Regions from separate parts of the Ruminococcus champanellensis 18P13 genome, predicted to be linked through region 2. Evidence: predicted binding sites of a transcription regulator. Region 2 holds the regulator's gene; each other region holds the start of a gene.

Region 1 (4,286 bases), 820 kb from region 2:
ATTTGCTCACCCAGTGGTCATATGCATACTGAAAGTTCCAGTTGCTCATTTGATGATTATAGTCATTGGAAAACATGCCCTGAATGTGGAATTAAACTGGTAGATACCGTTCGCAGTCACAGCATCATCTATGGCATGCTTGAAAAATGGACATGCAAACAGAGTGCAACAGAAACTCGGGAAGGCATTTGGAAGAAAACATGCGATTCTTGTGAGTATGCATATGATACTATAAAGGCTCCTGTTGTTTCTGAGCAGACCATTGTTTCCAGTTACGAAGAACTGCAGGCGGCACTCGCTAAGGGCGGAAAGCAGTGGATCACCTTAAAGTCGAAAACTTCTGTAAATACATGGATATATCAAGAAGACATGGACACTGATAATATGTTGGTTCTGGATGATCCGGATGCTGACATCACGATCAACTTGAATAGTTGTAGTGTGATTCGGGACACAGGTAGGTATGATGATGCCCTATTTGACATCCGGCAGGGTAAACTGCGAATTTTCAGCACACAACTGACAGGCATTCCAGTAAATGACTACAATATGCAATTTCGTAGTTTGGCTCGTACATCCTGCTTGTTCCGGGTTGGGGAAAATGGTACTCTGCGCCTGACGAATGTGAGCGGTTTTACGCCCTACGATGGTATGGCTTACGGGCAACCCATGGTCATTTCCGAAGGAAATTTGCAGATCGATGGGGGATATTACTGCAATATGATTGATTCGTTCTCGTCCAGTGGAAGCACCCGTGGAGCAGCAATTCTGATTGACGGTGGCACGGCTGTTATCAATGGCGGCAGATATGAAGGCACGGCTTGTGGCATTGCTGTACGGAATGATGCACAGCTAACAGTTAACAACGGATATATTGGCAGTTGGGATAACGGATTGTACATTGGAGACAATGCGAGTGTAGTGATTCATGGCGGCGAGTTCGACCGCTATGAAAAAACATCTTCTTCTTCAAAATCCCAGAATTGTGCCGTTATGATGAAAAGCACTGGTGATCTGACCATATATGGCGGTAGCTTTTACGGAGCAAAGCAGGGCTTGTTCCTGCAATCAGCCGGACAGGTTACTATTTGGAACGGTTCTTTCAAAAGCAGGAATCCCAGAGAAGCCCAACAGGGGGCAATGGTGATTTCCGATATGGAAAACATGAATATCACAGTCTACAACGGGACATTTTCAGGGACAACCGGAATACGGTCCAACGTAAAGTTTCCGTTGAAAGACATTCTTCCGAACAAGAACAGCAATGGCATGAGGGCTATGGGTAATGGTGTGGTGATTGATCTCAACACAGAAGCATTCATATTTGGCGAAAACCGCCTGACGATTGAAAAATCAGTTCCTATAATCACGAAACAACCTCAGAATGTAACTTTGATTTCGGGCAATGATGCAAGGTTCTCTGTAGAAGCAATTGGTGCCGTGCGTTATGAATGGGAAATATTTGATGTAGAAGATGAAACGCAGCAGCCCTATTCCAGAGAAACTGTATTGGCACACTGCTTTGGTGTCAACAGCTTTGAAGAAAGTACATTTCAGATTTATGGTGTCAGTTCCTGGTTTTTGAATAAAGCGGTACATGTATGGATCAAAGGCAAGGATGGCGGTGTCACCTCTCACACAGCATATCTTAACATTATCGTCAAACCGCCGGCAGAATCATCTCAGCTTAAAAATGTGATTGTTGCGCCTGGCGGCACTACGTCTTTCACTTATGAAACTTTGTATGCAGATGAATTTCGCTGGTCTTTTACCAATTATGAATGGGATCAGATAGATAATGAAGAACTGTTGGAATATCAAAGCAACGGTCGCACATTGACACTGTACAATGTTTCTGAGTTTTGGGACGGAGAAACTGTTTATTGTGATGCACTCAATGAATTGGGGTACATCACCTCGGATAAAGCAGTTATCACCGTAGGTGTTGCAGGAGACGTGAACGAGGACGGAGCAGTAACTGTTGCGGATCTGCTGATGTTGCAAAGATGGCTCATTCAGTCCGGTACTGTCACCAATGGACGGCTTGGAGATCTGGACGGCAACGGTACTCTGAACGGCACTGACCTGTATCGACTCAAGCGCATGCTGCTGATTGACGCATAACAACAAGAATCCCTCTGGCAGCGGATGCTCCAAGTATATGTGACAATCCTGCGAAAAAATGAAAGCTATGTGAAAATTAGCACTCTCCACTTGACAGTGCTAATCCTCCGTGCTATACTATAAACAGAACAAAGGAACAGAGCAGCACCAAAGGATTCCGGTGCTGAACCTCCGTGCCCTTGCTCAGAATCATGAAAGCATGTGATGAGTATAAGGAGGACTGACCTATGTTGTATCCTAGCATTTTTGGTGAAAACTTATTCGATGATTTCTTCAGATTCCCTGACTTTGGCAGAGATGTGGAGAAGAAGCTGTACGGCAAGCACGCTGCACAGGTTATGAAAACCGATGTGCATGAGCATGATGACCACTATGAGATTGTAATTGATCTGCCGGGCTTCAAGAAGGATCAGATCAATCTGGAGCTGCAGGATGGGTATTTGACCGTCAGTGCCGCAAAGGGGCTTGACAAGGACGAAACAACCAAAGAAGGCAAAATGATCCGTCAGGAGCGTTACGCAGGCGCTATGCAGAGAAGCTTTTATGTGGGCGATGCTGTGAAGGAAGCGGATGTAACGGCAAAGTTTGAGGACGGTGTTCTGCATATCACCGTGCCGAAGGCAGAGCCCAAGAAAGTGGAGGGTCACAAGTATATCGCCATTGAGGGATAATGCCCCGCTGAATTTTGACTTCTGAAATAAGAATCCCCGAAGTTGTTCGATGGAACGGCTTCGGGGATTTTTTTGTAGGGTGACGCTGTGAAAGCAATGTGCGGCATTCCATGCACCGACAGACATTCTATTTTAGTGAGAATACAAATTCTCAATCCGTATCCTGCTGCATGCTTGACAGGAACAAATTGAACGGATATAATTAGAATGCAAACTATAAGAATTCTGATTGGAGGAAGTATGGAGAGTCTTCACTATCTGCTGATGAAAGCCCATGCCATGATGCAGCGCTGTATTTTTGCCGAAGCACAGAAAATTGGCTTGTCCTCCGGACAGCCAAAGGTGCTGGATTATCTTTATAGCCATGAGGGAAGTGATCAGAAAACAATTGCCGCTTACTGTGAAATAGAGCCGGCGACTCTGGCGAGCATCTTACTGCGCATGGAACAGAAACAGCTGATTGAGCGCAGGCAGGAGCATGGAAACCGCCGTTCCCTATTTGTGTACCTGACCCAGACCGGAAGAATGGCTGCCGATAAGATGCACACGATCTTTGAAGCATATGATCGGCAGGTTTCTGAAACGATGGATTCGGGGGATCTGGAAACCGTCAAAGGGCTTTTGACCGAAGTGTGCAATAATCTGGAAAGTGTGGTAGGAAAGAATGGAACAAAATGAAGCGTCCAGAACCCTTGCAAATCGGTTGATTTGCTATTTTGCCGGTCTGTTCATCATGACTGCCGGCATTGCCATATCCGTCAAATCCAATCTTGGGGTATCACCGGTCAGTTCGATTCCCTACACGCTGACCAGGTGCTGGGGGATCGAAATGGGGAAGGCAACCATACTGTTTCATTGTGTGCTGGTACTGCTTCAGATTCTGATCTTGCGGAAAAGCTTTCAGTTAAAGTCCCTGCTGCAAATACCGGTTGGCGTAGTATTTGGTTATTTTACAACCTTCTGCAATTATCTGATGACCTTTGCGCCGACACCGGAAAATATAGCTGTTCGCATCGGTATGGTTCTGGTGAGCATTGTGCTGGTGGCCGTCGGTATCTTCTTTTATCTTCCGGCGGATATTATGCCGCTAGCAGGGGAGGGGATCATGCAGGCTGTCTCCCACGTGTCAAGCATTGCCTTCCCGAAGGTCAAGGTGGGGTTTGACATTACAATGGTTCTGATTTCCCTTGTGGCCTGTCTCATTGTATTGCGCAGTATGGGGAGCGTAGGCATTGGAACAGCGCTTTCTGCGGTGCTGGTCGGGGTAGTATTGGGACAGATCATGAAATTGTGGGCAAAGCATCGAAAGACCCGAGGCGCTTGTGCATCCCGGGCATAACATTTTGCAAGGCACATTTGCTGTACAGAGTCTGTATGGTGGATGTGCCTTTTTGCATGGCTGGAATGGGCTGCTTCATTCCACTTGCAGGAAGATACCGAATTTACATAGACAACAGCAAAAGCAAATGATATAATACCAATTGAGTAGAT
Region 2 (4,286 bases):
GCCGGGGCGTCCGGCTCCGGTTTGCTTTGTACCGGGGCAGCCTCCAGCTTCAGCTTGTCCAGCAGCTTGAACAGCTCCAGCTCCGTCAGCAGGGCGGATACGCTCTCCTTGTCCGGCTCCTTCAGCCGGTACGCTGCCGGATCCTGGGGAATGGGGGCATCCTTTACGATGGAGGCAAGCCACTTGCTTTCCTCTGCGGATGCCTTCCCCCCGGACAGCTTGGCGTATGCCCCTTTGGTCAGCCCTGCCTCGTCCAGATGGGCGTACAACTCCTCAATGGTGCCATAGGTCTGGATCAGTCCCGTGGCGGTTTTCGGGCCGATGCCCGGTACCCCCTTGATGTTGTCGGAGCTGTCCCCCATCAGCGCCTTCAGATCGATCAGATGCACCGGGGCAAACCCATACTCCTCCCGGAATCGCTCCTCCGTATAGGGAATGGTCTCCTTGTTGGTGGCAAGATCCACCCGCACATGCTCCCCCACCAATTGGAGGCTGTCCCGGTCTCCGGTGAGGATCACGCAGTCCTCTCCATGCTCCGTACAGATCCGGGCAAGGGTGCCCAGAATGTCGTCCGCCTCAAAGCCCTCTGCCTCCAGCACGGTGACGCCCATGCCCCGCAGCAGCTCCTTCACCGGGGCAAGCTGCTGTGCCAGCTCCTCCGGCATGCCCTTCCGGTTGGCTTTGTAGGATGCCACCGCCTTATGCCGGAAGGTGGGACTCCGCAGGTCAAACGCCACCGCCACCCCATCCGGCTGCACCTGTGCCGCCTCCTTCAGGTAGATGTTGAAAAACCCGAACAGGGCGTTGGTGGGCACACCCTTGCTGCTTGTGAGCATACGGATGCCGTAAAACGCCCGGTTCAGGATGCTGTTGCCGTCAATTGCCAGCAGAGTCATAGACTGTTCCTCCATCGATTTTTCTATTATATATATTTATAGTATACCACAAGGGCGCCCCATTTGTCCATAAAAAAAGACAGAAGCCCGGCTCCTGTCTATATGTCGCTGTCCTGATCGGTGAGGGCATCCTCAAAGGCCTGGTACAGGATCTGCATTTGTTCAAACAGTTGCTTGTACGCCTGCTCTCCGATCCGTTCCATCACCGACAGCCCGATCCGCCGCCGTGCCTGCAATGCCCGGTCGTACAACTGCCTGCCCGCCTTGGTCATGGTGATATAAGTGATCCGCCGGTCGGTAATGTCGCTGACCCGGGAGACGGCGCACTTTTCCTCCAGGGATTTCAGCAGCTTGGACACTGCCGGGGTGGTGACCTCCAGGGCGGCGGCAAGCTCCGAGATCTTTACGGCGCCGCTGGGGCTTTTTGCGATCAGATGCAGCAGCATGAACTCCGGCCGGGGCAGCCCCTCCACCTTATAGCGGGCGTTGAGCTTGTTGAACCGATCCAGTACGGCGATCCACTCCACCTCCAGGGACTCTACCTCCACAGGGCTGCACCTGCCTTTCTGCTTTATAATAGTACATTGCCGGATGGGTTCCGGGTTCAGTTCCTTTAATCGTACCATATCCCCCCCTGATTTGTCAATGCGGCAGGAGCAAAAACAACAAACATGCACAAAAAATAAGATATCATTTGTGCAAAACGCTGAAAATGCAAAAACCACTTGACAACATGGTGCGGGCGTGGTATCTTATATTTAGCACTCGGATAGATAGAGTGCTAACAGAGCATCCGGACGGGTGCTAACTTGAAAGAAGGAGTGAGGCTATGGACGACCGCAAGCTGAAAATTCTGGCTGCTGTCGTGGATGAATATGTGCAGACCGGCGAGCCCGTCGGTTCCAAGACCATCGCTGCACTGCCTCATATCAATGTTTCTGCGGCAACGGTGCGCAACGACATGGCGGTACTGGAGCAGTTAGGACTGCTGGAACAGCCCCACACCTCCGCCGGCAGAATCCCCACCTTCAACGGCTATCGGCTCTACATCGACAAGCTGATGACCACCGAGGCGCTTTCCGAAAAGGAGCGGCAGCGGCTGGACGATATGCTGGAGGCGCAGGGTGCTCTGACCGAGGAGCTGCTGATCCAGAGCGCAGGCACAGCCCTTGCGGAGCTGACCCAATGCGCAGCGGTAGTGACCAATGCAGCACCGAAGTTTTCCATCATCTCCAAGGTGGAGGTAATCCCCACCGGCAAGCGGCTGTATGTGATCCTGCTGATTACATCCAACGGCAGCATCAAAAACAAAGCCTGTCGGCTGGAGTTTGATCTGAGCAATGAGCAGCTTGAATTTTTCACACATTATATGGAGGAGAACCTGGAGGGCGTATCCGTTGAGGATCTGTCCGAACAGCGGCTCCAGGATCTGATCGCCGCACTGGGCGCATATATGACCACCCTTTCCCCTTTGGTACAGGGACTGTATGAATTGTCCCGGGATCTGAAGCAGAAGGAAGTCACCGTCAGCGGCGCACGGAACCTTTTAACCTGCAGCGAGCTTGAAAAAATGGATATCGTCCAGTTCATGGAGCACACGGACACCGTGATCCCTCTGCTGGATGACGCATTCAGCGGCGTGCAGGTGCTCTTCAGCCAGGAGAGCAATAATTTCGTCATCGGCAATTCCAGTATGATCGTATCCAAGTACCAGAAGGGCAATCAGCCTGCCGGTGCGCTGGGGGTCATCGGGCCGATGCGGATCAATTACGCAAAGATCATTCCCTATATTGAATATTTCACACAAAAGCTGACGGATCTCATTTCCGATGAGGACGAACATGAGCCGGGACAGCATTAGAACAGAAGGGGTGCAACCGATGAAAAAAGAACAGGATCTGACCGAGGAAACCACCGCCGGACAGGAGCCGGAGGAGGCTGCAAAGGCAGCGGAGTCGGAAGCTGCGGCAGCGCAGGAGGCGGAATCCGCTTCCCAGCCGGAACAGGCAGAGCAGCCGGAGATCAAGCAGACCAGGACGGAACCGGATCCGGCGGAGCAACTGGCGGCGGAAAAGGACAAGTACCTGCGGCTGTACGCCGAATACGACAACTACCGCAAGCGCACTGCAAAGGAAAAGACCGAGACCTATTCCCATGCCACTGCCGCAGCGGTGGAAACCCTGCTGCCGGCGCTGGACAGCTTTTCCCTGGCGCTGGAGGCTGCTTGTACGGATGAAGCCTACAAGACCGGCATGGAAAAGATCTATACACAGCTCAACGAGGCGCTCAAGAAGCTGGGCGTCCGGGAAATGGAAGCTCTGGGAACTCCCTTTGATCCGAATTTCCACCACGCCATCAAGCAGGCGGCGGATACGGAATACGAAGAAGGCATGGTGTGTCAGGTATTCCAGAAGGGCTATCTGATCGGGGATCGGGTGATCCGCCACGCAATGGTGGCAGTTGCCCAGTAGCCCCGGATGAAACATCCAAAACCGAGTAAACTATCTTTATCAGAACAGAAAGCATAGAGAGGAAGATTTATTATGGCAAAAATTATTGGTATCGACCTTGGTACAACCAACTCCTGCGTAGCCGTTATGGAAGGCGGCAATGCAGTGGTAATCCCCAACGCTGAGGGTGCAAGAACCACCCCGTCCGTTGTGGCATTCTCCAAGAACGGCGAGCGTCTGGTAGGTCAGGTGGCAAAGCGCCAGGCTATCACCAACCCGGATAAGACCGTAAGCTCCATCAAGCGTCACATGGGCTCCAACTACAAGGTAGAGATCGAGGGCAAGTCCTACACGCCCCAGGAGATCTCCGCTATGATCCTGCAAAAGCTGAAGGCAGACGCTGAGGCATACCTGGGCGAGAAGGTTTCCGAGGCGGTTATCACCGTTCCCGCATACTTCACCGACAGCCAGCGTCAGGCAACCAAGGACGCAGGTCAGATCGCAGGGCTGACCGTCAAGAGAATCATCAACGAGCCTACTGCTGCGGCTCTGTCCTACGGCATCGACAAGGAAGAGGAGCAGAAGATCATGGTATTCGACCTGGGCGGCGGTACCTTCGATGTATCCATCATCGACATGGGCGACGGGGTTACAGAGGTTCTGGCAACTGCCGGCAACAACCACCTGGGCGGCGATGACTTTGACCAGCGGATCATTGACTGGATGACCTCCGAGTTCAAGAAGGCAGAGGGCATTGACCTGACCGGCGACAAGATGGCAATGCAGAGACTGAAGGAAGCCGCAGAGAAGGCAAAGATCGAGCTGTCCTCCACACCTTCCTCCAACATCAACCTGCCCTTCATTACCGCAGACGCAACCGGTCCGAAGCATCTGGATCTGACCCTGTCCCAGGCAAAGTTCAATGAGCTGACTGCGGATC
Region 3 (4,286 bases), 160 kb from region 2:
TTTTCCCCTTCACGGGCAGCGTGATCACAAATTCCGTATAGTCCCCCTTCACGCTCTTTACCATAATATTGCCGTTGTGGAGCCGGATGATACGACTGACAATGGACAGCCCCAACCCCACCCCGGTGGTATCCTTGCTCCGGGATTCATCGGTCTTGTAGAACCGGTTGAACACGTTGGAAAGCTCCTCCTCGCTGAGACCCTCTCCCGTGTTGCGGATCACCACCTGGCACTGCTCTCCCTGGGGCATCACTGAAAAGGTCAGCTCCCCGTTCCTGGGAGTGAATTTTACCGCATTTTCGATCAGATTGTAGAATACCTGCTGCATCAGATCCTTATCCGCCTGCACCTCCGCCCGGGGACAGTCCTCCAGACCGCAGACCTGGATCTGCCGGGCTTCGATCTTCTGCTCAAACATAAATAACGTGGAAATCAGCAGACCGGTCAGTTCCACCGGCACCAGCTTCAGCTCCATGCCCCCCTCCTCAAACTTGGAGATGTTCAGCATGGAGCTGACCAGCCGGGACAGGCGCTTCACCTCTCCCGAGATCCGCCGCAGATAGCCCTGCTGCTGCTCCGGAGGAATGGTACCATCCAGAATTCCGTCCACAAAGCCACTAATCGTGGTCATAGGGGTGCGCAGCTCGTGGGACACGTTGGACACGAAGCTTTTCCGGTTCTTTTCGTTGGAATCGATAAAGTCCGCCATCCGCCCCATGGTCATGGCAAGATAGGTCAGCTCTCCTGCGTCCGCCACATCCGGCTTGAAGGAAAAATCCCCGTCCGCATAGCGTTCTGCGGCCTTGGTGATCTCCTTCACCGGTTTCAGCATATGCCGGGTATTGAAGTAAAAGACGATGGCTGCAAGAACCGTCACTGCCATCAGACCGATCACCAGCACGAAGAACAGCTCCTTGGAAAAGCTGGTCAACTGCTCCGCCGGATACACCAACGCCAGATATGCCCCATGCTCCTGATCCGTATCATACAACTGGAAATGCTCAATATAGCACACGCTAAGCTCCTGGGTCAGACCCGTGAACTGATTGACCTGGAAGGTGGGTTTGCGCTGCACGGAGTTCATCAGAGAGTCACTGAGCCGGATAGAGCCGTCCGCATAATCCGAGCGCAGCAGACACGCCCCGTTTTCGTCAAACAGATAACAGGATACATTATAGGTCAGAGCATAGTAGGAAAACTGGGAGTGGATCTGGGGGGTATCCACATTGCCGTACCGGCTGTAATTTTCCCGGGTCTCCGTGATCATCAGATGCGCCATATTGGCTGCCTGCTCCCGCTTTTCATCCTCATACCTGCCATCCGCCCACAGAAGCACCAGGCTTCCCAGCAGGGCGGCAAAGAAAAAGGTAATGATCGTCCCCAGGTAGAAATACCGGGAGAAAATGCTTTTCTTCATTGCATCAACCGCCTATGCTCTTTCCATGTCCAAAGGGAAATGAACACCGCACAAAGCACACCCAATGGCTTTGTACGTCCATTCGGCACACACGCTTTGTGCGGTGTTTCCTTAGTCTTCTTCGTCCGTCTCAAATTTATAGCCTACGCCCCAGACGGTTTTCAGCTCCCACTTGTCCGAAACACCCTCCAGCTTTTCACGCAGACGCTTGATGTGTACGTCAATGGTACGGGAATCTCCGTAGTACTCAAAGCCCCATACCTCATCCAGAAGCTGATCCCGGGTGTATACCCGGTTGGGGTTGGATGCCAGGTAGAACAGCAGCTCCAGCTCCTTGGGGGGAGCGTCCACAACCTTGCCGTCCACCTTCAGCTCATACCGGGTCATGTTCACAGAAAGCTTGTCATAGCGAACCTCCCGGACCTCCATTTCCGCCGGAGACTGACCGGTACGGCGCACCACCGCCTTGATCCGGGCGATGACCTCCTTGCTGTCAAAGGGCTTGACGATATAGTCGTCCGCCCCAAGCTCCAGACCCAGTACCTTATCAAAGGTATCGCTCTTGGCGGTGATCATCAGGATCGGGATATTGGACTTTTTCCGGATCTCCCGGCAGACCTGCCAGCCGTCCAGTCCGGGAAGCATCACGTCCAGCAGAACGATGTCCGGCTTTAAGGCGTTGAACTTGACCACAGCTTCCTCCCCGTCGTGGGACAGGATCACGCTGTAGCCCTCCTTCTCCAGGTAGAGCCGCAGCAGGTCGCAGATATTTTTATCATCATCCACAATTAAAACTTTATCCAGTGCCATATTTTCCTCTTTTCCGCACAATTCGTGCTTCGGGATTCCTTTTTATTATACAATATATAACGCAATTCATATACGCATAAATTGTGTCTGATATATGAACAAATCGTAAACAGTCCCATAGAGATTGGCAAATACCTTAAGATGCCAAAAGTATGTATTTGTACATTCTGCACAATATAATTTATTTATCTTCGTGTACACTGTGAAATCCTACAAAAATAATAGAAATGCGCAAAAACCCCTTGATTTTTTATAGGAAGTTGGTAAAATAGGTATTAGCACTCGGACAGTTGGAGTGCTAACATAACGCAAGCGCAAGTACAGCAAGTACAGGAGGAATGAACAATGACTATTAAACCATTGGCAGACAGAGTTGTCATTAAAATGATGGAAGCAGAGGAAACCACCAAGGGCGGCATCATTCTTGCAGCGTCCGCACAGGAAAAGCCTCAGGTTGCTGAGATCGTAGCAGTCGGCTCCGGCGGCGTGGTAGACGGCAAGGAAGTAAAAATGTACTTGAAGGTGGGCGACAAGGTGCTGCTGAGCAAGTATGCAGGCACCGAGGTCAAGCTGGACGGAGAGGATTACACCATTCTGCGTCAGAGCGACATTCTCGCAATTGTAGAATAAATCAGATCATACCAAAAGGAGATTGAGGAACATGGCTAAGCAGATCAAGTACGGCGAAGAAGCAAGAAAGGCACTCCAGGCAGGCATCGACAGCCTGGCGGATACGGTCAAGATCACACTGGGCCCCAAGGGCAGAAACGTGGTTCTGGACAAGAAGTTCGGCGCTCCGCTGATCACCAATGACGGCGTGACCATTGCAAAGGAGGTCGAGCTGGAGGATCCCTTTGAGAACATGGGCGCACAACTGGTCAAGGAGGTTGCAACCAAGACCAATGACGCTGCCGGCGACGGCACTACCACTGCCACCCTGCTGGCACAGGCAATGGTTCGGGAAGGCATGAAGAACATTGCAGCAGGCGCAAATCCTATGATCGTCAAGAAGGGCATCCAGAAGGCTGTTGACGCAGCAGTCAACGCCATCAAGGCAAACTCCAAGCCGGTAGAGGGCAGCGCAGACATCGCAAGAGTCGGCACCGTATCCTCCGCAGACGAGAACGTGGGCAAGCTGATTGCCGAGGCAATGGAGAAGGTTTCCACCGATGGCGTCATCACCCTGGAGGAAAGCAAGACCGCAGAAACCTACAGCGAGGTCGTTGAGGGCATGCAGTTTGACCGGGGCTACATCTCCCCCTATATGGTCACTGACGCTGACAAGATGGAAGCAGTTTACGACGACGCTTACATTCTGATTACCGATAAGAAGATTTCCTCCATCCAGGAGATCCTGCCTCTGCTGGAGCAGGTCGTACAGGCTGGCAAGAAGCTGGTCATCATTGCGGAGGATATGGAGGGCGAAGCGCTCACCACCATCATCCTCAACAACCTGAGAGGCACCTTCAAGTGTGCTGCTGTCAAGGCACCGGGCTTTGGCGACAGAAGAAAGGAAATGCTGAAGGATATCGCCATCCTCACCGGCGGCGAGGTCATCACCTCCGAGCTGGGTCTGGAGCTGAAGGATACCACCATTGCACAGCTTGGCCGTGCAAAGCAGGTAGTCATCCAGAAGGAGAACACCATCATCGTGGACGGCGCAGGGGCATCCGAGGAGATCAAGGCGCGCATCAGCCAGATCCGCAGCCAGATCGAGACTACAACCTCCGACTTTGACAAGGAAAAGCTCCAGGAGCGTCTGGCAAAGCTGTCCGGCGGCGTAGCTGTCATCAAGGTGGGCGCTGCAACCGAGATCGAGATGAAGGAAAAGAAGCTGAGAATCGAAGACGCTCTGGCTGCTACCAAGGCTGCTGTTGAGGAAGGCATCGTTGCCGGCGGCGGCACAGCCCTCATCAATGCGATTCCGGCAGTGGAAAAGCTGCTGCCCAGCCTGGACGGGGACGAAAAGACCGGTGCAAAGATCATCCTCAAGGCACTGGAGGAACCGGTTCGCCAGATCGCACGGAATGCCGGTCTGGAAGGCAGCGTCATCATCGAC

The links. Region 2 encodes HrcA, which represses chaperone genes, less so after heat shock. Its sites were predicted from a motif close to TGTTAGCACTCNNNNNNNNNGAGTGCTAACA; they were not measured.
Region 1: the regulator HrcA is predicted to act here: its motif matches at 2,199-2,229, upstream of RUM_RS05225 (Hsp20/alpha crystallin family protein).
Region 3: the regulator HrcA is predicted to act here: its motif matches at 2,501-2,531, upstream of groES (co-chaperone GroES).

Annotation. Positions count from the first base shown of each region.
Region 1 is NC_021039.1:1,197,088-1,201,373, forward strand. It holds gene RUM_RS05220 (dockerin type I domain-containing protein) at 1-2,124, shown strand, start outside; gene RUM_RS05225 (Hsp20/alpha crystallin family protein) at 2,352-2,795, shown strand; gene RUM_RS05230 (MarR family winged helix-turn-helix transcriptional regulator) at 3,036-3,473, shown strand; gene RUM_RS05235 (YczE/YyaS/YitT family protein) at 3,460-4,134, shown strand.
Region 2 is NC_021039.1:376,095-380,380, forward strand. It holds gene polA (DNA polymerase I) at 1-896, opposite strand, end outside; gene RUM_RS01660 (MarR family winged helix-turn-helix transcriptional regulator) at 995-1,522, opposite strand; gene hrcA (heat-inducible transcriptional repressor HrcA) at 1,726-2,757, shown strand; gene grpE (nucleotide exchange factor GrpE) at 2,777-3,367, shown strand; gene dnaK (molecular chaperone DnaK) at 3,440-4,286, shown strand, end outside.
Region 3 is NC_021039.1:538,885-543,170, reverse strand. It holds gene RUM_RS11885 (sensor histidine kinase) at 1-1,417, opposite strand, end outside; gene RUM_RS02400 (response regulator transcription factor) at 1,529-2,227, opposite strand; gene groES (co-chaperone GroES) at 2,573-2,857, shown strand; gene groL (chaperonin GroEL) at 2,889-4,286, shown strand, end outside.